2 linked regions of the Gimesia maris genome follow. The protein of the gene in region 2 interacts with the protein of the main gene of each other region in a pairwise test. Links are inferred from orthologs where the notes say so. Each region holds a gene or a part of one and is shown on either strand. Other genes may lie near its edges. The genes, in order: GmarT_RS15520 and rsfS.

Region 1 (12,086 bases), 1.4 Mb from region 2 along the record:
AAGACTTGAAAGAAGCTATCGTTGTTCTCAACTTCCTCAAGGAATCCTGAATCCTTATTGTCAGTAATTAGAACGAGAATTGCCTCATGTATTGGGTGAGCCAACTCGACGCTCTCATAAGTATCAGTCAGAGCAGTGAATCGGGGATCAATACGATCCATTGCCTTTGAGAACTTTCTGTTGCGTGCTGCAACACTGAACTGTAATTTCACGATGCTTGCTCCATCTCAGTGATTTACCGGATTGAATGGTGGTCGCTGCCCAAATACCCTAATGTAAGTATCGATGTATCGGCTCTCCAATGCACGGGCAGACGCTTTCACAATTCAGCTTTGTATGCACTCAAGAGATCAGTCCACAGATGCCAGTCGCTCCAGCGCTGCTGATCTGATTAACTCGTATTGAGCATGCTTCAGGTAAACAGCCGTTGCCAGAAAGACATGAACGATAGACGGTCCTTCTACCGAAGCGACTCGGGAAAATTGGTCTAATAACGCTGCTGCAGTTTCATAACCATTCCGCTGCAACAGGCTGATTTCGTCTCCTGACGTACTCTGGGTTGTTTTACGCTGCGCTGTAGCCCCCCCGATCATCAGTGCCACCCAGCGGCGTTGCAGTCTGCTCAGAACATCAGATTCCTCAGCCTGCGGATGCCTGTCGAAAATGAATTCGTGAATTTCTGCATTCACCAGATGACTTCTCTGTAACTCATCGAAGCCCAGTAACAGACATCCCTGTAGCTTCTCCGACAACCCCAGTCGAGGTTCCTGCACTGCAGGAGCCGGGTTAATATCCTGTGTGACTGCCAGCGGAAATATTCTGTCAGGTTCCTGCAACCTGATTCGCGCGATGATCTGCAGACGCAGGCCGGGTGCATGACTGAGCATTCGCAGATTTTCTCGATAAAAAAGTGCCGGATGCTCATTTTCGATCGCCAGTTCCAGCACCGCACCGTTCTCAGTAAGCTGAAACAGAAGCGCAGAACCATACGCCCCCTGTACGCTACCTGTGAGGAAAACCAGATCCCAGCCGGCAGGTTGCTCTACTTCAGGCAGTACGGCTCTCTGGAAGACGCCATTCCACTGATCAAGCACTGGTCGCTGAAACAGAGCCTGGACATCCCGACTCTGCCAGGACGCTGTCCCCTGTTCAATGATCTTCACTTTTTTTCCGCGTCCCAGTCGTCCCTGTAGTGATGCCGTGAGTCCGGTCCCCACATAAAGACTGCGTGCCAGTTTGTGTGCGGGCTGGATCAATGAGCCCATTTCAACTCCGCCCCGATAGGCGTCCCGCGCCAGTTGCTCATCACCGGGTCTGACCTCACCAACAGAATAAAAACGACTATCTCCCCCCAGAAACAGTACAGTCGCCCCCGCAAAGCCACTGCGAGTCAGCACAGGTTCGGCCAGCAGGCCCTGTAATTTCCCGGGTTCAACCGGAAATTGCGCACGACGCGAGGTTCCCACCCAATATGGGGCAACCGATTTTTCATCCAGCAACCGCCGTGTTGTTTCTAATGCGTCTGCAATATCCAATGCCAGTTGTAACGGATCAGACTCGGGTGAACGCTTACGGAATTCCAGAGTGCCGGACATAATCCTTAACCCGGTGACGGCAGCGCGGTGCAGACCTTCGGCGCGGCACTGATGTACCGATCGTAATAACTGTGACTGCAGCAGCACGCCGGTATTGGTCACACCAGCTTCCAGAATCCGAGTGAGGGCCCGCACGAATTCTGAGGCAGCCTGCCGTTGCCCGGGACTGAGCTCCGTTTCTACGACCTCCCCCTGCTCTTCGAAAGACTCCGCACTCTCCGCAGAAACCGCATCAGGTAAAACCACATCCAGACTGGTCAGGCAGGCGGCAATATGAAAACAATGGGGTGCCAGCAGACAGGAGCAGACCATCTGATCGATAGTTTCCAGGTGAGTTCCAGAGAAGACTACCGTTTCGTTACCAGCTTCCACCTGCCAGGTGGTCTGTGCCCACTGCCATCGCCATTCCTTCGCGGCTTGGGGATTTCGATCCAGGCGTCTTCGGACCCGGTCCGGCGTTGCATCAATGATCGCAGCAACGACGTTGGGAGAAACCGTGGGGCGCGGGGGTTTGGTCATGCTGTCCCTCCGCGGATCTGATCACCCACCCACTCCGCCAGTCGTTCCGGGCTGACGGCTGCGACAGGCATTCCCGCCTGCACCACTGCCGCGGCTGTTCCCGCATGATAACGGGGCTTCGCCTCGTCATTCAGAGCCGCCAATCCGATGAGCTTTGCACCGGAACTGGACAGCATGACCACCTCAGACAACAACTCCGGCACCGACACACCTTCTTCAAAATCGGTCACAAGTACCACCAGCGTCCGGGACGGATTTGTAATCGACTCGCGCGCCGCCCGCAGCCCCAGGCCAATATGCGTCCCTCCCCCGATCTGAATTTCCATCAGAAGCGACAATGGATCCTCTACCCTGCCGGTAAAATCAATCACCTGTGTACTGAAGGCAAAAAACTTGACATCGATGGCCGGTAAAGCTGAAAATATCGCGGCCATCATGGAACTGTATATCACAGAAGCTTCCATTGATCCGGAAACATCCACCACAAATATCAGATGCCAGTCCATCTGCCTTTTGGCGGGCAGACGATAAACCAGACGCGTCGGAGCAATCGAGATCCGGCCATCACTTTTGCGATAGGCGGTATGCAAATTGGAATTCAATGTTCTGGCGAAATCCAGACGCGGACTGCGACGACGCGTCGGACGGGCGATACTCAATCCATGCAAAGCAGGTCTCAGACGATTCGCCAGCTGTTTTGCCATCCGCTCGGTAATGTTCCGGGCAAGTTTCCGCAACAGACCCAGTTCACGTTCTGAAAGTGCGCCGCGTAATGAGAGCACCTGCTCCAACAGTTCGACAGAAGGTCTCACCGTGGCATGATTCAGGTGCTCCAAAACCGCGGCACGACCATTGACAGCAGCCTCACCCAGAACTTCTTCGCAAACATCTTTACCGAATAACCTTTCGACATCAGAAATCCACTCCCGGACGGAAGGCGCTGCAGCTTCAGTCCCTCCCCGATCAGATGCCAGATCTCCCTGAAGACCACGGCCCTCTCGCTCCGAACCGCCATACAGTTGATCCAGGGTCCCTGCCACCTGCTGACTCTTCGGAGTCGAGCAGCCTTTCACACCTAATATCAGCCGCCAGCGATCAGCCAGTGGAATCTCTCCAGGAGCTTCGGCCACTCGTATCGGTTTCGCAAAGGGATCTTTTATATTTAACTGTCGCAATGGAAAATCCGGAAATAAATTCGCAATTGCTTCACGGCCTTTGCGATCGGCAACCAGTGACTGAGCCAGACGTTCCGGATTTTCCAGATGATGCAGATGTGAGCCTCTCGGGCCATCCGGTTCTAAAATGAGCAGACGATCCCTCAACAAGCGGACTCGGTCAGCTGGCGAAATCGAAAGAAAACCTTTCCGCAGCGCTGGCAGGCGCACCAGAAATTCGTCATCTGCTGAATCACCCAAGCGCTCTGCCAATCCGGACAGCCAGACCGGATCAACTGATACCAGCGGCAGCAGTGGCACCAGCAGGCCATTCAGCCTCAAACTGACTTTCGTTCGTCCTTCATGTGTGCTCGCCGCATCATACCAGCCTGCCAGACAGGCCTGGAAGACATCAGCCGCAATCAGATCTGCTGCAACCTGTGCCCCCCAGGCAGCGCCCTGCATCAGCGGTGATCCTTGCCTGCTCAGCCGTGATAGCTGATCCCGTAAGGCAGGAAGCAGTGAGGACAGTTCCTGATTCCCGGCCACGCTGCCAGAGAGTTCACCTGTAATCATTGCCGCCAGATCAGTCAGCAGGATGACATCGGCGGGGTCAGTAGAACCAAGCAGCCCTTTTAAATGTGAGAGCGCCGTTTCTACCAGTGGTCGCAGTTTCAACAACTCTGGCTGCACCTGAAACAGTTCAACATCCGGAGGCACGGCATCCTCCGCATCCAGTGGTAAACCAGAGATATGACCGGCAGAAATGCGCTGCAGGAGTGAGGCGGCTTCTATGAGTTGTGAAGGTGAGGCAGCCTGCATGAACGTTGCCTGCAACTCTAACAGTAGTGATTTCGTAATGTTACCCAGTCCGCATTCGGCGGCAACATTCAGACGTGCCAGCAGGGTTGCCGGATGCTGTGTCTCACTTTCAACCCCGTCTGCAGCCTGATGCTGAATCCGTTGAATGAACGCCTGGCAGGCCTGATCGAGGGTTGCCCCATTGATTCCGGAGGCCTCGACCGTTGCAGCAGTCGCATGAGTCCATTGCACGCGCCAGACTTCGGTCAGGTTTTCCCGGTGTCCGGTTTGTGCCGAATCCTTTCGCTGGGCATAAGACAGGTTGAGTAGACATAAACGACGCAAGACAACCGCGCGGGCACGATCCAGGGGAGAACGCAGCGGATCAAGTCGCAGCTCGCGAGGCTCATGACTCACAGAATCAGGGCCCGGCAGCTTCAATCGCTTGATGGCGGCTTCAATCTGTAATGCCAGACCGCTGCGTGGTGTCCCTGCGGGCAGTTGCCCTGTTTTCGATCCGACTAATACCGTCTGTGCCGCCGCCGCTACAGCCCGCCCCCGTCCCAGCAGTTCTCCCTGCACCAGAGCAGTTTCGACCGCTTCCAGAAATTCCGCTCGCCCCGGAACCTGATACCCCCGCAGCTGTGATAAATCACGAGCGAAGCGTACGACTTCCATCGCATCCGGGGTACCTGCCACATGTCCTGCCTGTCGAAGCTCGCGGCAAAGCTTCACTGCCAGATCGACGACCAGTTCATTACCTGCTGCTACCGTTTCCACCTGCAACATACTCTGCTGCCAGACCGGATCCATAATCCCGGCAGGATAGCCGCTTCGCTGATCGAGTTGGGTAAAAGAATAAGGTATCAGCGAAGTATCCAGCGTCTTTGGTGGGGATCCTGCTGCCTGCTGCTTCAGGGGAGCAGGCGCTGACCAGAGAACAGGTTCGGGCAAGAGCGCTGCCGCATGAAACGCCCCGACGATCACCGCGGTACGGGTGGGAGCAGACTGGATTGCAGCGCGCATCGCCGCTTCGCGATGTACATCATGAAAAGAGGGCCCCCCGGATGAATGCCGGATCATCCAGCCAAACTGCAAAGCCGCCCGGCGAATTGACTCCGGTGAGGAACCGACAGCGGGCGTCTCCACCATTTTATCCCACAGTTCCCCGGTGTCGCGAACCCCCGTTTTGGCCAGCAGTCTCTCCAGCCAGCTGGTACCTATTGACTGGTTCTCATCCGGAATTTCCTGCGAGTCAAGCAAGGCCATCGAAGTCAGATCCAGATCACACAAAGTCACCGAAACATCATGCCGATCAGCCCAGCGTATGGCTGCCAGTTCCGGGGAAAAATCCGCCAGCGGATAAAAGGACAACAGCTTCGCATCACCACAGGCAGCCAGCGCGACAGGCGCTTCCAGTTCTGGCAGCCCCAGGTAATGCAGCCAGCGTTGAAAATCGGGTGGCATCTCCAACAGGATTGCTTCAGGCTGATACTGGTCCAGCAGAAAGGGCAGCCCCCGTGCCAGCGCAGCAGAATGGTGTCGGACCCCAATCAGCCACGGGGTCGTACAATCGGCCATCTGCTTGAGAACATCTTCTGGCAGGTCATCCCTGTCGGGTGGTGCACTTCGCATTGAATTTTTGTGTTCTCCCTTCGTTCAAACCCGGTCCAATCTGGTGTGCCTCCCCATGATCCATTGCGACTTTCATACTATGATATCCGTACTAATGGCCCCGGAGTCGGTTTATAAACTTGAACAAAGTCTAGATCTCCAACTCCGCATCTTCCAGTACGTGCCGCAGATCATACATCCGCTTCCAGAGCGAGTCACTCTCACTACGCCTGCGAACCGGGCCGTCCCAGTACGCCAGCAGTCGGTCCCGATCATCCGAATTATCTTTGAAGACCACCCCCAGCAGATATCCGGGAACCAGCGAGACGGGATCTTTCTGCGAAGCAAAGAACGCACCTTGTCGTGTGATGGCCGCAGCAACGGTCACTGCCTCGGCTGTGCTCATCACAGCTGCCGGTCGTTCCACCGACCAGCCTTCATCCGTTCGTCCGTCCCGCAGGTCACGAAATGTCGTCACCAGTATCTCCAGCAACCGCTGATCCACTTCTGGGGTTATTCCGGACTCCTGCAGGACCGCTCTGGACCGATCACCTACCAGCTGAACTTCCTGCTGCGGATCTGAAATCGGCATCACTGTTTCAAAATTGAACCGGCGTTTCAAGGCTGCCGACATTTCGGACACCCCCCGATCACGCAGGTTGGCGGTCGCGATGAGATTAAAACCCGGAGCGGCAAATACACTGCCGGCCTCTCCACTGAGCTCGGGAATCATCAGGCGGCGTTCGCTGAGAATGCTGATCAGCGCATCCTGCACTTCAGGTAGACAGCGGGTTATTTCTTCGATTCGCACGAGTGCCCCCTGTTTCATCCCCGTGAGCACAGGTGAAGGAACAAGTGCCTCTGGTCGTGGCCCCTGGTCGAGTAACATCGCATAGTTCCAGCCGTATCGCAGATGATCTTCACTCGCCCCCGCTGTCCCCTGAATCGTCAGGGCGCTGGTTCCGCTGATCGCTGCCGACAGCAGTTCCCCCAGCATGCTTTTTGCCGTACCTGGCTGCCCGACGAGTAACAGTCCCCGTTCGCCTGCCAGTGTGACCACACAACGTTCTACCAGAGATCGTGGACCGACAAATTTCGCTTCCAGCTTCATTGACCTGTGGAAATCAGCGGGGAGTTTGGCTGCAGCCGGGGCGCGAATCGATTCCCCATCCGTACCACATAGAAAATCGACGACCCGCTCCGGTGAGAGCTGCCAGCCGGCAGGTCGGGGAGAAGTATCAATCGCAGACAGAAACGTCAGCTGTGCTGCATATTTTTCTTCCGCGGGCGCCTGTTGCCTGTGTGCTGTATCTGTCATCGGTGACGCTTCCGCAGACTGATCACGGTCAGACTTCCTGACTGCTTTTTTCTTTGCCATGGTTATTTTTTCTTTCGGTTCCGTTTCACTTCTTCGTAACGCGGCTCATCACCGTCTTTTACTCGCTGCCAGGCTGCAGTAAATAATTCTTCAAAAGGCCTCAATACCAGCGGGACGCCAACAGGAAATGGTACCGGATACTCCAGATCCGGTTCAACCAGATGCTCGATCTTCCAGGTTTCCAGAGGCAGCAAGGGAGCTTTCAATTCGGTCCATTCACCGGGCAGGAAGATGTTTCGCCCTGCTCGAGCCCGTTTGGCTTCCAGTACGAGTTCCTTGTCGATCAGTTCCGCTGCTGCATTTTTGATCAGGGCCAGCTTCCAGCCATTCCAGGTCCGCAGATTCACCGTCGAAGGATCGGGGAGTGCGAGCAGTTGAGCATACAAAACGGCGGCGTCTTCTGAAATCTTATATTTCTTCTGAATCTCTGCCACAACATCAGGAGCTGTCAACAGTGGATTCTGCAGCCACTGGTCCGCTTCATATCCGGAAGCGAGAATTGACTTTTCCAATTTTTTAAAGCCCGGGCTCAGTAAGAGAACCACAGTCTGCAGACTGTACTGCAGGCCTGAATAATATTCATCCTGTATTATCTGGTTTTCGATTGCGAGCAGTCGGTTCATCTCAGCAGAGCTGCTGAGCGCAGGAGGGTGAAAGGCAGTCAGCACCTGATGAATCGCATCACAGGACGCGGCGGAAATCAATTCATCATCATATCTGTAAATTGGATATTTTTTATCTTTTTTCCCTTTTCCCAGATTCTGATTCAGCCACTCCTGGGGAGTCGGTATTTTTCTCTTCTCGTCATGATTGTGCAGATAAATAACACGTAACGGAATCAACGTTTTAGGACTGTTTAATAACTTGTGAACCTGCTTGATCAAGGGAGGCATCATGCCGCGTGCTGCATGACCCGTTGGTGTGAAGTAATGCACCAGACCAACCAGCTGAGTAATCGATTTGAGCATATCAGGTGTGATCGTGATCTGCCGTTTCTTTGCGAAGACATCCAGGTCTGGAACATTCCCGTCTTCCGTATATTCGATACGCATCTCCAGTAGCTGCAGCAATGGATCTCTCCCGGGATCAGCAGCCAGACTGAGCAGTTGCTCGTGGCTGACACGCTGCCAAGTCGACGCTTTTGCCAGTGCGGAAAGCTGTTTCTGCAGTCCGGCATCCAGGGGTAAACGCCGGGGCATACTGGTTTCCCAGGTCTCGATCAGCGAATCAAAAGCTTCTGTATGATCTTCCGCAAAGGGCGCGGCAGCGTTACAGGCGACCAGGGACCGGCAAAGCTGGTTGAACAGATCCTGGTTCATGTTTTGCAATGACTGTTTGGCAGCGCTGACTTCCGTGACTTTCAATCCCAAAGCTTTGCGGATCTCGGAAGGCATGAAATTATTCGCATACGCGTCCATCTTCAAGCCTGCCAGCCAGATCAAAGCAATTTCCGCGGGTGTCACCCCCAGTCGCTCGGCAATCGTTTTTAATTCCGAACTGGAAGGTAATGCGAGCCCTTCTTGTTTTCGTGCGGCTTGGATGAATTCAGCTGTTTCTTCGAAACCGAGATCCGGTTTCAAGTCACGGATATTCTCCACTTTCATTCCAGGAGGTTTGCCGGGAGTCCTGGCTGTCGAGTAACGCAGAATTTCATAAGGCATTTCGTTATAGCGTAAACATTCCAGGACGATAAACTGGTCTTTCCCCTTTTCCAGTGTGTAGGACGCGCCCCCCTCGACGTCAACATCATAACCGCCATACTGTTTCAGCTTTGCTTTGGCAGGACAACCTTGCATGATACTGAATTTGCCCGGCAGCGAGGCCAGATTCAGCTCATTCCAGAATTCAAGAAATTCAATCCAGAGAATCTCAACATTCTCTTTTGATTCCAGATTTGAGGCAGCCGCCCGCCAGTAGGCGCGCCAACTTTGTAAAGCTAAGTCATTTAATAAGGTGAACCAGATCACTGGACAACCGGGGAGATCGCTCCCCGTTGACTCTCCCTTCAGAAATGCCGCCACGGCACTCAAATGCTTTTTCAGCGAAGCCCCCTCCTGGTGGAGACCATAATAATTAGTGCGAGGCAGATTCCAGGAAATACCAGCCGCTTCAATCGCCTGATCCTCTTTAGCAGTTGAGCCGAAATCTTCCTTTTCTGAACTCTCAATCAGGTCTGTCAGATTATCTTGAAAAGCTTTGATATTCATCGCAGCCTGGGCAATGTTGCCTGCCACTCCGGTCAGTAACCGCTCCGGTGCCTCAGGCAGCCATTTTGTTAACTCAGAATGCAGCTGTGGAAACTGGAGTTCTTCAACTTGGATTTCTTTTTTATTTTTCTGTTTCAGCTCTTTTTTAATTTGATCCAGATCCAGATTGACCGCCTGCAGGAGTTTTTTACACTGATCCAGACTGGTTTGACGTAATTTACGCGAAGAAGCCATATGTCGAGGCTGCATCAAATGCCAGAACGTGATCGGCAGCAGCACACTCTGACCGGCGGCAAACCCAAAATGAAAGGGCTGCAGGCGCGCAACCACTGTTGTGCCTGTCGGATCCCACACACAACAGGCTCCACCGCGAGTGTCACCTTGCGCAGACACAGGTAGAAACGCGTCACCTCCCGGCTGTTTTAATAATCCAATAGGAGCCTGAGTGCCGTTATGACCATCGATCAAAGGTTGATCCCAGCGACGGCCATCAATCCCTTCTCCGTAATAAGTACCATCACTGCGTTGGACTGCTTTCCAGCCCAGCATACCACCCTGCGTGCCCAAAGGCGTGTGCTCAGTTCCCACAGGAGCGGGCAGCAACTCCGAGAACAAGTACTCTGTCTTTTCCTTATTCTCTGTTTCAAACCAGGCCGGCAGACTCGCGCGAATTTCAGCACCTGTCTCCGGATTGACTTCCAGCAACTTCGACTGGTATTCACTCGTTTCATAATCGAACTCCTGCGTGAACCGCCAGAACCGATCACCATCGTGGAAAAACCGCATTCCCATCGGAGGTTGCTTGTCTCCCGCATGAACGATTCGATTTCCCCGAAACGCACCACCATCCGGCATCTGAACCGAAAGATGTTCTCGGGGATTACCCAGTGAAAAGTTGATGGAGTACGTTTTTTCGGGGTTGCTCGACCAGTAAAAATAATCTGACCAGGATGTATCCCGGTAGCCAACCGCCAGATCTTCGCCAACCACCTCTATTCCTTGAACGTGGCAGTTGGCAGGAATCCGTAGTTCGTGCTTTTTGATTCTCCCGTCACCTGAGATCACATAAGCATGAGTGCTGTCATTCAAAACGATGGCAGGAAAAGTCAATGAGCAACAATGGACTCGATACGAATCGAGTTCCAGTTTGAGTTGATTTTCTTCGATCACCTGTTCCAATGCAGGCAGACCATACTCATCAATCACTCCTGCCTGCAGGGTCTTTTGAATGACTTCTGTCGGATCAAAATCGGCAAGACGTTTGGACAGATCGGGAAACAGTCTTAACGTATCCGGCCACAGGGTCTTTTGCAGCCGGACGCTGATATCGATAAAGCTGGCCAGTCCACTCTGTTCCAACTGATCAATCATTTCTGACGTGTGTTCGCGCCACAATCCCAGAATTCCCGGACGGTCGCCGGCTGCCTGGGGAAAGAACTGGTGTTCGGCGGTGATTCGATATCCCCCCAGCACCCGCTCCCCCGGGCGTGGTATGAGAGCAGAATCCAGATCGTTCAGAATGACAGCGCGAAACCGCTCATCTTGACCGGCATACACAATATCCTGATTTCGAAATTCGTGTGCATTATCGATCTCAAGCCAGCCCAGAAAGGAAATGGAACAACCTCCCACAGGATCTGCGACGGGAATCCCATTCGCCAGAGCCGCTTCGAGCAGGTCCACATCAATACTGCGACCCCGATAGCGGCCGCTTACCTGCAAAGGTAAAGGAGTCTGTTCCTGATTTAAACGAGGTATCAGTTTTCTGAACATCTCCAGGATTTGATTCGATGCGGGTACCTGTTCCCCAATCAGCCGCCCCAGCCAGATCGCGATTGGCTCGCCCAGTGGTGGTGCCCCCTGATATTGATCTTCCCAGAGAAATTCAAGTACGCCCCATTGTTCCAGCAGTTCCAGCCAGACATCCGTTTTACTTTCATAATAGCGATCGGCTTCCGGCTTGGTCTGCTGCAAAAGTGCAATGGCAAATGCAGGTTTCCGCGCTACGATCCGTTGACTATGCTTACTGCAGGACTTCCAGAACTGCATCGAAGCCCGGCCCATAGCAGGGGCTTCAACAATCTCTTCCAGCCACTGCTCCAGTTCCGTATCGACATCCAAATCAGCGGCTTTCGCCAGCTTGATAAAATCTTTCGGCAGATTCGCCCACGGCGCCATTCCGCCACGCGTTCGTCGCACACATAAATCCTGAAAGATCTGAAAGGCCTCTTCTGCAGGGTACTGGTCTGAGAGATCCTGCGAATATTCAGACAACGCTTTTCCCGCCAGGCAGCCGGAAAGTACAAACTCTAAAACGACATCGCGGCGGCGCTCCCGATCTGATTCCAGAGCATGCACGCGTTCTGCTTCCAGAGACTTATTTAAAGACCGCGCGGCATAGGTCTGATTACCGAGATCTTTATAGGTTCTCCCTACCTCTTCCCAGTAAGGAGGTAGAAAATGTCGGGCAGAACGCCCCAGTTCCCGGGCAATTTCCACATACGCATCCCAGGCATGTCCCGGTTTGGATTTTGCCCTGCGAGCCGTCCCCTTCATCTGTTTGACCAGGTCCAGAGCAAACCGGGCATTCTCCGGATCATTGATCAATGCCCAGGCCGCGAATCCCAGGCTCCCTCGCTGCTGCACTCCCACTGCCTGAGAAATCTCCGGTGGTTCAAAGCCCAGAAAATCCATCGCCAGATCTTCCGCTTCACCCAGTCGCTCAGACGCCAGTCGGATGACAGGTCGACCATTGAGTGCCGGATGCTGATAGCTGCGCGCAACAATCGATTCTGTGGTCACCTCATCTGCCTTGGTT
Region 2 (12,026 bases):
GGTCTGCCTTCAGTTCCTCTGCACGATATTTAATCGTGGCGAGGTCCGTAGTCGCATAGGTAAATGCACCATCCTGTTTCTGAACGATGAAGGGGGCTTTGAAACCATCGATAAAGACGCAGATTGCGCCCTGGCTCTCTTTGGCGAGACCCTTCTGTTTCAGGCTTTCGACGACGTCTGCCAGCATGGGGTGATAATAACTTTCCCCCAGTGCCATATCAAAGTGAATATCGAGTCGATCATAGACGTTCTGGATCGCTTCCAGGCAGGCGGGTAGGAACTGATTCCAGAGTGCAAGATTTTCAGCATCTCCGGCATGCAGATTGGCTGTTTCATCTCGTGCCTGTCGCGCGATATCAGGGAATGCGACGGCTTTGCTGTGCAGATCTTCGTTCTGTTCCAGTTCCGTCAGCTTTTCCTGCATTGATCTGACATCAGATTTTCGTTCTGCGATATCAGACTTCAGCTTCTTCTCTTGCTTCTGGATTTTTTTATCCGTCTGGTCGGCGGAACTTTCGAGCGTTTTCAGTTTCGCTTCCAGTTGCTCAATGTCGTTTTCCCGCTGAGGCAGAGTCTTTTTGGTCGCATGGTAATCTGAGAGTTGGTTCACGAGCCGATACAGTCGCGCCAGTTCGGTAACCGGGGCTTCCTCAAAAGCGGCTTCGTTCAGGAAATGCTTGTACCCGAAAATAATCATACCAAACTGGGTTCCCCAGTCGCCGATATGATTGTCGCCGACCACATCGTGTCCCAGGAATTTCAGGACGCGATAATTGGCATCGCCGATCACGGTACTTCTTAAATGTCCCACATGCATGGGCTTGGCGACATTCGGGGCAGAAAAGTCAACGACCACCTTTTGTGGCGATTCTGCAGGGACAACCCCCAGACGTTCGTCTGCCACCAGATTTTGTGTCTGAGTGTTCAACCATTCCTGCTTGAGTTTGATATTAATAAAGCCGGGGCCCGCGACTTCCAGGGGTTCGCAGAAATCGGACAGATCGACTTTTTCCACGATCTGTGTTGCCAGGTCGCGTGGTTTCAAATCGGGGATTCTGGCTGCCAGGGGCATGGCGAAATTCGCCTGGTAGTCACCAAACTTTGCATCCTGCGATGCTTTCAGCATTTCGATCACCGAAGAGGGATCATCTGTCCATTCAGTCAGGACCGGTTCAAATCGACTTCTGATTTCTGCGAGAATATTCATTATACACGCCCGGGGCAGAGATGCCGGGCTCCTTGGCTACTGGAAAGATACGGACACAGATTCTTCTACGCCCAGAATACCGACTGCGAGCTGAGATTGGTAGAAACAGCGGATCTGTCAGTGGGAATCCGTGCGGAAAGACTGCCAGTCCACTTTTTTGGCGTCAGCCCAGAGGCGTTCGAGGTCATACTGTTCCCGGGCTTCTTCTGTGAAAATATGCAGGACAATGTCCCCATAATCTCCCAGAATCCATTCACTGTCTTTACCCTCAATGTTACGACGGCGCGTGCTCTCGCGTTTCATCAGAACGCGAATTTCCTCTGCAATCGCGTTGCTCTGCCTCTGGTTGGTGGCGGTTGCAATAATGAAGTAGTCAAACAAAGGTGTAATTTTAGCGACATCCAGTACAACGATGTCTTTGCCTTTGAAGTCCTCGCAGGTTTTTGCACACAGGCAGGCACGTTCCAGGCTGGACGCACTTTCAATAGAATCAGATTGTTGAGAAGGTTCGGTGTTGATTTTGTGACCTTTAGACTGTGTCCAGTTTTACTGTAGCATCTCCGTGGCTATTTGGATCGAGTATCATCGATCGGGAGACGCTATGGTTAAATGTGACGCGCTCTAGCCTGTTTCAAATACTTAAAATAACTCAAGTGCGTATTGAATAATAAATCCGGCTATGACAACAGAAACCATACTCATCAGCTTGATCAGGATGTTCAGACTCGGGCCACTGGTGTCCTTAAAGGGGTCACCAACGGTGTCGCCGACTACTGTGGCTTTGTGCGCATCAGTTCCTTTGCCGCCATGAGCGCCTGCTTCAATGTACTTTTTCGCATTATCCCAGGCACCACCGGCATTAGCCATCATAATGGCAACTGCAAACCCGCTCGTCAAGGCACCCACCAGCAGTCCGACGACCCCGGGAACACCCAGGATGACTCCCACGACGACTGGTGAAAGCAGACCCAGCATCGCAGGCAGGATCATTTCCCGTTGCGCCGCTGCCGTACTGATTTCGACACAGGCGGCGTAATCCGGTTCGGCCTTATTCTCCATGATACCTGTAATTTCCCGGAACTGGCGACGGACTTCGTCCACCATCGCGCCTGCAGCCCGCCCCACGGCTTTCATGGTCATGGCACAGAAGACGAAGGCGACCATTACCCCAAAGAAGATCCCGACCAGTACCTTCGGGTTCAGGATGGAAAAATTATAAAACCGGGAGAAGTCGGGCACCGTTGCCGTCTTGACGTCTACGCATTCTCCCCGTTCCAGCAGTTCTGAAATATTCAGATCACGAATGATCGAACCGACTTCTGCGCTCATGATTTTTTCCCGACCTGGAGTAATCTGAGCGACATTCAAAGCAGGGAACAGCAGGAATCCCTGGTTGTTATGTTTCACTTCCAGGCCATCCCTGTCCGGAGTCCGTAAGGCAATACAGTTCGAGCTTAATTTTAGTGCGGAAGCGTTAGTCATATCATCTGAAATGGTTTCCACAATGGCTGAATGTTCGACCCATCGCTCAAAGCCGACGCGAACTTCCTCAACATACGCGGCCAGCAAGGCCAGCGCGGTCAAAGCGGCAGAACCGATGGCAAATCCTTTTCCGGTGGCAGCAGTGGTATTTCCCAGGCTGTCCAGGGCATCGGTTCGCTGTCGGACGTAGGGTTCCTGTCCGCTCATTTCCGCATTGCCACCGGCGTTGTCAGCAATAGGGCCATAAGCATCCGTTGCCAACGTCACACCCAGAGTACTCAACATTCCGACGGCAGCAATCGCGACGCCATAGAGGCCCATCGCAAAGATTTGTGAATTGGCAAAATCGAATCCGGTACAAAGTCCAAACGCCATGATGATCGCCACGCCGATCACGACAATCGGAACCCAGACGCTGTAAAAACCTTCTGCAATCCCCGCAATGATCACCGTTGCCGGTCCAGTGGAGGACTGGTCCGCGATAAAGCGGGTCGGGCGAAATTCATCACTGGTTGAGTATTCGGTCCACTTGCCGATAAGCCAGCCGGAGACCAGTCCGCAGACAATTGCGCCGAATACACCAAACAGCCTGTTACCCACCAGGAGTGGAGAATCCGCGGGTATTCCAGATGACTGAGAAGGAATGACCAGCATGATCCAGACCAAAGCCAGTGCCGCGACAATCACGCCGAATGCACTGGTGTCAATTCCCTTGGCCAGCGCTTTCAGCAGGTTCTTCTGTGAAGCTCCTTCTTCCGTTCGGACCATAAAAATTCCGGTGACGGACAGGAAGATTCCCACGCCAGCCAGGCACATCGGCAACAGCAGACACATCATCTGCATTTTAGGGTAACCATGATAGGCGGCTACACCCAGTGCACCACTGGCAAGGATCGACCCGCAATAAGATTCGTAAAGGTCGGCTCCCATACCTGCGACATCGCCGACGTTATCTCCCACGTTATCGGCGATTGTCGCCGGGTTACGGGGATCGTCTTCGGGAATGCCTGCTTCGACTTTCCCAACCAGGTCGGCACCAACGTCGGCCGCTTTGGTAAAGATACCACCGCCTACGCGAGCAAACAGTGCCTGGCTGCTGGCACCCATTCCGAAGCAGAGCATCGTGACCGTGATTTCTGCCAGAGGCATTTTCACCACCCAGTGCAGGACGCCAAACCAGAGCGTGATATCCAGCAGGCCCAGGCCGACCACCACGAGACCCATTACCGCACCACTGCGAAAAGCGACCTGTAAACCGCTGTTCAATGATTCCTTGGCAGCATGGGCGGTGCGGGCAGAGGCGAGTGTTGCGGTCCGCATTCCGAACCAGCCTGCCAGCGCAGAAAAGAAGCCTCCGGTTAAGAAGGCGAATGGCACCCAGTGCGACTGTGTTTTTAAACCAAAGGCCATGAACGCCAGCAGGGCACAGACGATGGCAAAAAAGACGGTTACAACTTTAAATTGACGATCCAGATACGCACGAGCGCCTTCGCGGACATGCTCGGCTATCTTTCGCATCGTGGGATCGCCTTCACTCTGGTTGACCATCCAGCAGAAAAAGCGAAAGGCTGTGAACAGAGCGAACATGGCACCTGCGATGGCAATGCACCAGCTGATGACGACTGTTGAGTTTTCTGCTTCGATCGCCAGATCCGTGGAAGCTTCTGCTGCCATCAGCGGGGCTGAGCATAAAAGAATGGCGAAACTAGAGGTGATGAGAGTTGAGAAAAATCGTACGGGAGTGAGTCGAGCGCGGGGATTAAACCTCATCCTTAGAGTTAACTCCAATTAATTAGCCGTTGTAAATCTTGATGTAAAACCTCAAAACCTCAATTGATTCCGGGCAACAGTCAGCACGTAACTTGTATGCTCAAAAAATACGAAACGCATCTCATTAAACGAGAGCGTCGCTTGCACAATTCTCATCATTTCGAACTGTCCTGGAGACACTAACGTCAGCCTGAAAACACGCTGGGTAAACTCAAAAAACTCTATCGGGGGAGTGTATCATCTGGGATGAAGATTGCAATAACAGTAACTTAACAAACTTCGTTTAACACAAAACTTGCTAGACTGAGTGCGCAGCGGCGAACGTGGATAGAGCTGGAAATTTCAGGGAGAGTTGAGCGCTGATCGGCTGGTTCGCTGGCTCTTTGAATCAGACGTTTTTGGCAGGAGTCTGATTGAAAACCTGGCTTGTGTCGATGACATACGCAACATCAAAGACCTGTTCGAAATCATAGATGTCAACAAAGTCTTCCAGGCGGTCGTGCTCTGTTTTTCGCATCCGGCCATGTTCAATCATCTCAAACACCATCTTGCCGAAGTCTCTGGTGGATTGAACACCCCATTGTTTGAAAACCGTGAGTGTCATTAAGCCGAATTGTTTTAAGGCGAGTTCTCGCACACCTTCCAGCAGTTCCTGTCCGGAGACATGTGCTTCTTCCTGTTCGTCTTCCTGCGTTGCCTGACGTGAGAAGATTTCCTGAGCCTGCTGGAGTGCTTCAAAAATAAAGTCGTAGGCATTGGGATGAAATTGCAACTTGGGGCGGGAAAGATTTGTGGCAGATGTCATTTTTTCACCCATTACCTGTCTAAAACGTGAATAACAGCGGCGCTGTGATTTTTCTGATTTGTGACGCACGTGATAACAACGGCTGTGTCACTTTTTGAATACTCGATTTAATGGATCTGAAGACGCTACAGTAAAACCGGATACAGTCTAGTGTTTCTAATCAGTCTGGTCGGGTCAAGACTTTCTTATAGTATAACCCGTCAGATATGGGAAATTATCGATCAGGGATTCTGGAAAATCAATCCCGAGTTACTCGATTTCGTTAATAATCAGACTCCCCCTGATACCTGATTTATTTGCCGTTACTGCTTGGCAGGGTTTTCCCCGCGTTTCTTTTTGATCACTTCCAGAATGTCTTTTTTGTGTACGATCGTTCTTTTCATGTCAGGGTAGATGACTTGTACACACTCGGAAAGGATTTCCTGGTTCGTGACTTTCGCTTCTCCCTTGCTGGTAATAATCGTCGAGCCGACAGGAGGCAGTTCCTTCTTATAGCTTTTATAGGTTTCGTATTCATAACGCAGGCAACATTTCAGGCGTCCACATCGCCCTGAGAGCTTATTGGGATCCAGTGACGTTTTCTGCAGTTTTGCCATCTTCATGGAGACGGGAGGCATTTCCGTCAGATGGGTTCCGCAGCAGACCGTTTTCCCGCAATCACCATAATCCGCCAGCAGCTTCGCTTCATCGCGCACTCCAATCTGGCGCATTTCGATTCGTGAACGATATTTTCTTGCCAGCGCTTTCACCAGCTCGCGAAAGTCAACGCGTTTTTCTGCCAGATAGTAGAAGACGACCCGCTCACCACCGAACAGGTGCTCGACGTCAACCAGCTGCATTTGCAGTTTGTGTTCGTTTACCAGTTCCTGGCATCCCAGAAATTCATTGCGTTCTTCATGGCGGTTCTGGTCCCGCTGGCGATAGTCATCATCGGTCACCAGGCGGATAATTCGTCCGGCTACCGAAGCGTCCTTCATAAATGATTTAACGCGTTCTGTTGCAGGCGACAGGACTTCTCCCCATTCATGCCCCCGGTCGCTTTTGATGATTACAGCCGCATTACGTGGTAGTTCGGGCAGACCTTTGCTGGTAAATTCTCCAATGAGTCGGGTGGAACCGTAGCGTACGATATATCCGGAAGCTTCAATATTCATAGATTATGATTTCATCGAGTTGAGATTGGATGCAGCAGCCATTGTGCAGAATAAGTCAGCAACAGCATAGGAATCAGCATGACTGCTCAGATCAGTTTATTATAGCCGGACTCGATCTGGCAATCTCTAATTAAACGCAGGAAAACACATTTATTTGAAAACCGTACACTGTTTCCCGAATCGAGCTTGCAGACGGAGCTTATTTCGTCTGGATTTCCCGCAGATCCTGGCTTAAGCTCTCGATGCATAAAGGCAGCGTTACATTCTGATTGATCTGCTCCTCTGTCTGCAGCATCCGGCTCAACAGATTTCCAATCGTTTCAATCCGGTCTTCCGTTTCACCAGGCAAACCGGCAACAAATGATTCCACATTACCGGCAGTTGGAGCAGCCTGGTAAGCGGCGGCGCACTGTAAAGACTGATGGTAGAAATCGGCACAGAATTTGATGACCCACAATGCTGTTTTTCTCTGTGCGGCTGTATTGCCTCCCACGTCATCGATAGCCTGAATCACGGATTCGGAAAATGCCTGCGGTTGAAACGGATGTCGACTGAGCAGTCTGGTGATATTGCCCCGCAGAGACTGAAGATTTTCATCCAGAAGCTGCCTCGCAATATTCAGGGAACCTGCAGACAGACGCGCGATCTCTATTGCCTGGTCCTCGGACTCTACGAGTTGCTGATCTATTAACAGAGCGGCAACGTCTTCCTGGGTCAACCGGTTGAATCGGATCAGCTGACAGCGGGAACGGATCGTAGGCAGAATGGCATCCAGTTCACTCGCAATCAGAATCATTAAATAGTTCGCAGAGGGTTCTTCCAGTGTCTTCAGCAGTGCATTGGCACTTTCAGCATTCATTTTGTCCGCATCGTCAATGATGGCAATCCGGCGGTCACCCACCATGGGACGCAGCGACATTTCATAACAGACGCCTTCCCGACCTCGATGATCATCATCGCCAATGATCAGGCTGAGAGGCAGAATGTTTTTGTCGGGGGGGCATTCTATCGAAATCAGATCGGGGTGTGTTCCCGCTGCCATCTGTTTGCAGGAGTCGCAGGTCCGACAGCAGCTTAACTCGTCCGCGGGAGTTTGAAGACAAAACAGGCATTGGGCCAGATGTAGTGCGACCCGCTTCTTACCGATACCAGCTGCGCCTGAGAACAGGAGCGCATGAGGCAGGCGGCTGCGTGACAGCGCACGATCCAGCATTTCCAGAATGGGGTGGTGGCCTCGAATGGAGTCGGTTGTCGTGCTCATCCACATCTCTTTTCAGAAATCAGTCTTCCGTGTTCCAGTCCGATTCGGTTTCAGAATCCAGTGGCTCAATCCAGCCCAGGATCATACCCGTTGTGACTTCCATTCCGGGCTGACATTCACAAGAAATAATCGTGCCGGCACAGGGGGCTTCGACGTCAAAGGTAACGCCGGGAATCAGCAGTTCGACCACTCGATCACCGGTGGCGACAGATTCCCCTGCATGTGTCAGCCACAGACTGACTTTGAGCGGCTGAGGAGAACTGTAGACCGGAGGAACAAGGATCGGTGTCGCCATTCAGGAATCTTTTCCCAGGACAGATGCCATCTCGCCGGCATTATAACTGGAACGTACAAAAGGACCGCTGGCGACCAGTTTGAAGCCCATGGCCCGGACCTGGTCTCCGACTTCGTCAAATTCTTCAGGTGGCAGGAAGCGTTCTACAGGCAGATTCTGAGGTGTCGGCTGCAGGTACTGGCCGATGGTAATCATGTCACATCCGACGGCCCGCAGATCCGCGCAGACTTCCAGCACTTCTTCCCGGGTTTCGCCCAGTCCGAGCATGATTCCACTTTTGGTAACAATTGTCGGATCTGTTTCCTTGACCTGAAGCAGCAGGTCCAGTGTTCGTTGATAAACGGCGTTACGTCGCACGCGGTGATAAAGGCGAGGCACCGTTTCCGTATTGTGGTTGAAGACATCCGGGTGAGCTTCTATCACGCGCTGGATAGCTTTGCGATCGCCGCGAAAGTCGGGGGTGAGAACTTCGATGTCAGCGTCCATCCGTGCGCGGATTGCCAGGATGCAGTTGTAAAAATGCTCTGCTCCCCCGTCGGGCAGGTCATCACGGGTGACCGAGGTAATCACAACATGCTCCAGTCCGAGTCGCACTGCCGCTTCTGCCACTCGTTCCGGTTCATCCAACTGCACGGTTTCTGTTTTCCCTTTAGCGATCGAACAGAATCCGCAAGGCCGCGTACAGACATTTCCCAGGATCATCAGTGTCGCGGTCTTGTGTGACCAGCACTCGGTTCGGTTCGGGCACTTGGCGCTTTCGCAGACCGTGACCAGTTTCAAGTCGTCGATCACATTACTGGTGAATGCCATCCCTGGTTCGGGCAAAGGCCGCTTCAGCCATTTGGGAAGTCGCTGTCGGGGTTCCGGGGTGGTGTCTGTCAGAATATTAAGGGTGGACATAAACTTTTTTCTTCACTCTTTGCAGTAAGGGGTGTCGTGTGAATATATGGGTCCGTTGGTAACCAAACTGTTGAACCAGATTCCTGACGATGCTTTCGCGGACTGAACTCATACTGGCTTCCCGCGTGAGTGTCGCAGAAAGTGAGGTCAGACGATGGTCATGCTGATTGGCATCGATCAGCCGCTGTAATTTCATATCGGGTGAGACATTAATATACAAACCATAGTAAGAAATCCAGGATTTGATCGCAGCCCCCAGAAAGGCAAACTGGCCACAACGGCCGAAAATATCTGCGGAATCGGGATGCCGCTCGGCTTCAATTCCCAGTTCCGCAGACATTTGCAACAGGGACTGTACTAAACCGTTCTGAAAGTCATCCATCCCCAGGCCGATCTGTCTTAAAGGGAGCAGGGGATACACGGCTAACTGTCCGGGGGCATGTAATAAGGCCCCTCCCCCCCGGTTCACCCAGCGGACATCCAGTTGGCTGGCCTTGAATTCCTGGCTGGAATCGGCCAGCTGCGCATGACTGCCTTCCCGGCCTACTGTAATGATGGGGGGATGCTCACACACAAACAGAGTCGCCTGATCAGTATCCTGTTGTCTGATTTCCTGCAGAGCCCGTTCCTGAAGCGCGAGAAGCGAGTCGAAGTCGACACAGCCCAGCATATAGACCTTAATTGATGTATGGCGGGGAGTTGTCTGGTTCATATCAGGGTCAGGTAAATTCATGATCCTGTCTACAGGTTCAGGGTAATCAATCTGCTGTTCGATAACGGTCAGCGACACTGTCATTTTCAGGGGTTCACTCGCGGAGTCAATCTTCAGAACGTGGAAATCCTGATTTGTCCGGGATCCGGACAGCAGATCACATTTAGAACTCCCTGATTTCCAGTTTTCCTGTTGAGAGCTGGTATTGAATGAAGAATACAAGGTGTGGGGTGTTGTAAGTGACTTGTATGAATGCGATTAGGTGCTTTCTGGTTTGTGCCGTACGCCGTCCCGGAGAATAATCGTCATAACCGGAATACCTTGCAATTCCGGTTTATTTTAAAAAATCAGCATATCTGATTCAATTCCTTGGATCCTCAGATCCGATAGAGAGAAATGGATAAAACTAATACGCCGCTTTGTAATTTATCAGACCACTCCCGCTCTCAGAGCTCTTCATGTCAAATCAAACCTCAAATCAGTTCCGATCCAGCAGTAAATTCCAATCGGTAAGGAGAAACAAAATGCGACGCGGAAAAAAGATGCTCGCGATATTTTCAACTATGGTAATGAGTGCGAGTATCGCCACCGCCGATGATCGCATACTCGAATCAAAGTCGCCCTTTGATTCGGCTTCCACTTCCCGGTCCTCCAGTCAGTATTTTTCCGGTCAGGCACCTGAGAATAATACGGGACGGATCACGATTTCGCAGCCTCGTCAGAATGCAGCTGTCAAAGAGCAGTCAGCAGAATACAGGCCGACTGACAAAGAACGTCTCTCACAGGTTCCAAATTATTACAAGGAACTGTTTGGCCAGGAACGTCCTTATCGCCGACTGGATAACAAAGCAAAAACAGAGACTCCCGCGCCAAGCCAGTCTCAGTTCCAGCAGATTGGTCATTCTGAACCACAAAGTGGAAAAAAACAGTACCACTTCGAAACATTCAATTCAAAACAGTCAGACAAGCAGAATATTGTTCATGCTGAATTTCAGCAGGGTAACCAGAAATCTGCCCAAGGCAAGATTCAGCAGGTCAGTGCAGGGAACTCACGTGAAAACCAGTTCCGTCTGCCAACGGAGTTCAGTCAATCGGCTCCACAGACTCCCAGCCTTTCCATTCCCCGGATTCCGGATCGAAAGACTGTGGAAAACAAGCATCATCTGACTTTTGGATCCGCGGCTGCTGCACCAAAAACAGAGCAACCTTCCGGAATTACAATCAGTGCGTCTCCCAGCACTCGTCGTGTGAGTGAAATCAGTGTGAAACCTGTGGGTGCCGCTTCGGATGAAGCAACTGCAAAACTGACCCATAAATGGATCAAGAAAACAGAAATTAACGTAGGTCAGGAATGTGAATTCGAACTGGAAATTAAAAACGAAGGAAAACAGGCTGCCCAGGACCTGCTGGTCGAAGCATTCTTTCCGATTTCCGTGCGGCTGACAAATGCGGAACCTCTTCCCAGTTCCAGTCGTGATCATCTGGAATGGAAATTTGAATCGCTGAAAGCCGGCGAAACGAAAGTAATCCGGATTTCAATGATTCCCAGTCAGCGGGGTGCCATTTCTGCTGTTGCCAATGTTCGCTCAACCAGTGCTCTGGCTGAATCGTTCATGGTAGCAGAACCCATGCTGCAGGTTGCCGTCAAAGGTCCAACCAATGTAATGATCGGTGAACCCGCTTCTCAATCTGTCACCATCTCCAACCCGGGGACTGGTACATTGCACAATGTTGTGCTCGAAGCTGAAATTCCCAAGGGACTGGAACATGTGACCGCAGAATATCTGCAGATGCAGGTGGGATCACTCAATCCTGGTGAATCGCGAACCATTCGACTGGCTTTAGCCGCCGTGATGGGTGGTGAGCAGGTCGTGAACGTCCAGGCAAAAGCCGAAGGTGGTCTGGTTCAGGCGACACAGGCTCGTGTAAATGTTATCGCTCCGAAAGTTCAGGTTGCCATCGATGGTCCCGGACTTCGCTACAAAGGTCGCAGTGCTCAGTACGTCATCACGACACTCAACGATGGTGCTGCTGCTACGAATAATGTTCGCGTCTTGCACAAAATTCCTGAAGGATTTGAATTCGTCAATGCCGATCACGGTGGACAGTTCAATCCGGAAGATTCTACGATCAGCTGGTTTCTTGGTCGGATGGAACCAGGTCAAACTGCCAGTGTGAACCTGGAGTTAAAAACCAAAACCATCGGTAACTATGTGCATCACGTACGAGCCATTTCTGAACACAACGTAAAATCAGACGCTCAGATTCAGACACGAATTGAAGGAACTGCCCAGCTGGTTCTGGAAATCGCTGACCTGGACGATCCTGTCGAAATCGGTAAAGAAACCGGTTACAAGGTGGTTGTTAAGAATGATGGTAGTAAGTCAGCACAGAATGTTTCGGTCTCCTGCGAACTGCCTCCTGGTGTGGAACTGATTAC

The links.
Region 1: the proteins of rsfS (region 2) and GmarT_RS15520 interact in binary tests that used the Escherichia coli proteins (3 or more experiments, as listed by UniProt). The link is inferred for Gimesia maris from one-to-one orthologs.

The regions. Positions count from the first base shown.
Region 1 is NZ_CP042910.1:4,208,622-4,220,707, forward strand. Bases 4,949-7,901 are described here. They hold GmarT_RS15520 (ATP-binding protein), read right to left. Parts: upstream 7,062-7,901; coding sequence 5,835-7,061; downstream 4,949-5,834. Other genes in these bases: GmarT_RS15515 (DUF5682 family protein), read right to left, coding at 4,949-5,704; GmarT_RS15525 (hypothetical protein), read right to left, coding at 7,064-7,901. Also shown: GmarT_RS15505 (hypothetical protein), read right to left, coding at 1-212; GmarT_RS15510 (hypothetical protein), read right to left, coding at 351-2,114; more of GmarT_RS15515, read right to left, coding at 2,111-4,948; more of GmarT_RS15525, read right to left, coding at 7,902-12,086.
Region 2 is NZ_CP042910.1:5,612,665-5,624,690, reverse strand. What follows is about bases 1-2,893. They hold rsfS (ribosome silencing factor), read right to left. Parts: upstream 1,676-2,893; coding sequence 1,325-1,675; downstream 1-1,324. Other genes in these bases: GmarT_RS20880 (sodium-translocating pyrophosphatase), read right to left, coding at 1,847-2,893; argS (arginine--tRNA ligase), read right to left, coding at 1-1,207. Outside these bases: more of GmarT_RS20880, read right to left, coding at 2,894-4,363; GmarT_RS20875 (Minf_1886 family protein), read right to left, coding at 4,848-5,264; GmarT_RS20870 (PSP1 domain-containing protein), read right to left, coding at 5,567-6,418; holB (DNA polymerase III subunit delta'), read right to left, coding at 6,618-7,679; GmarT_RS20860 (lipoyl domain-containing protein), read right to left, coding at 7,699-7,974; lipA (lipoyl synthase), read right to left, coding at 7,975-8,874; GmarT_RS20850 (lipoyl(octanoyl) transferase LipB), read right to left, coding at 8,861-9,664; GmarT_RS20845 (COG1361 family protein), read left to right, coding at 10,111-12,026. UniProt on the Escherichia coli protein: Functions as a ribosomal silencing factor. Interacts with ribosomal protein uL14 (rplN), blocking formation of intersubunit bridge B8.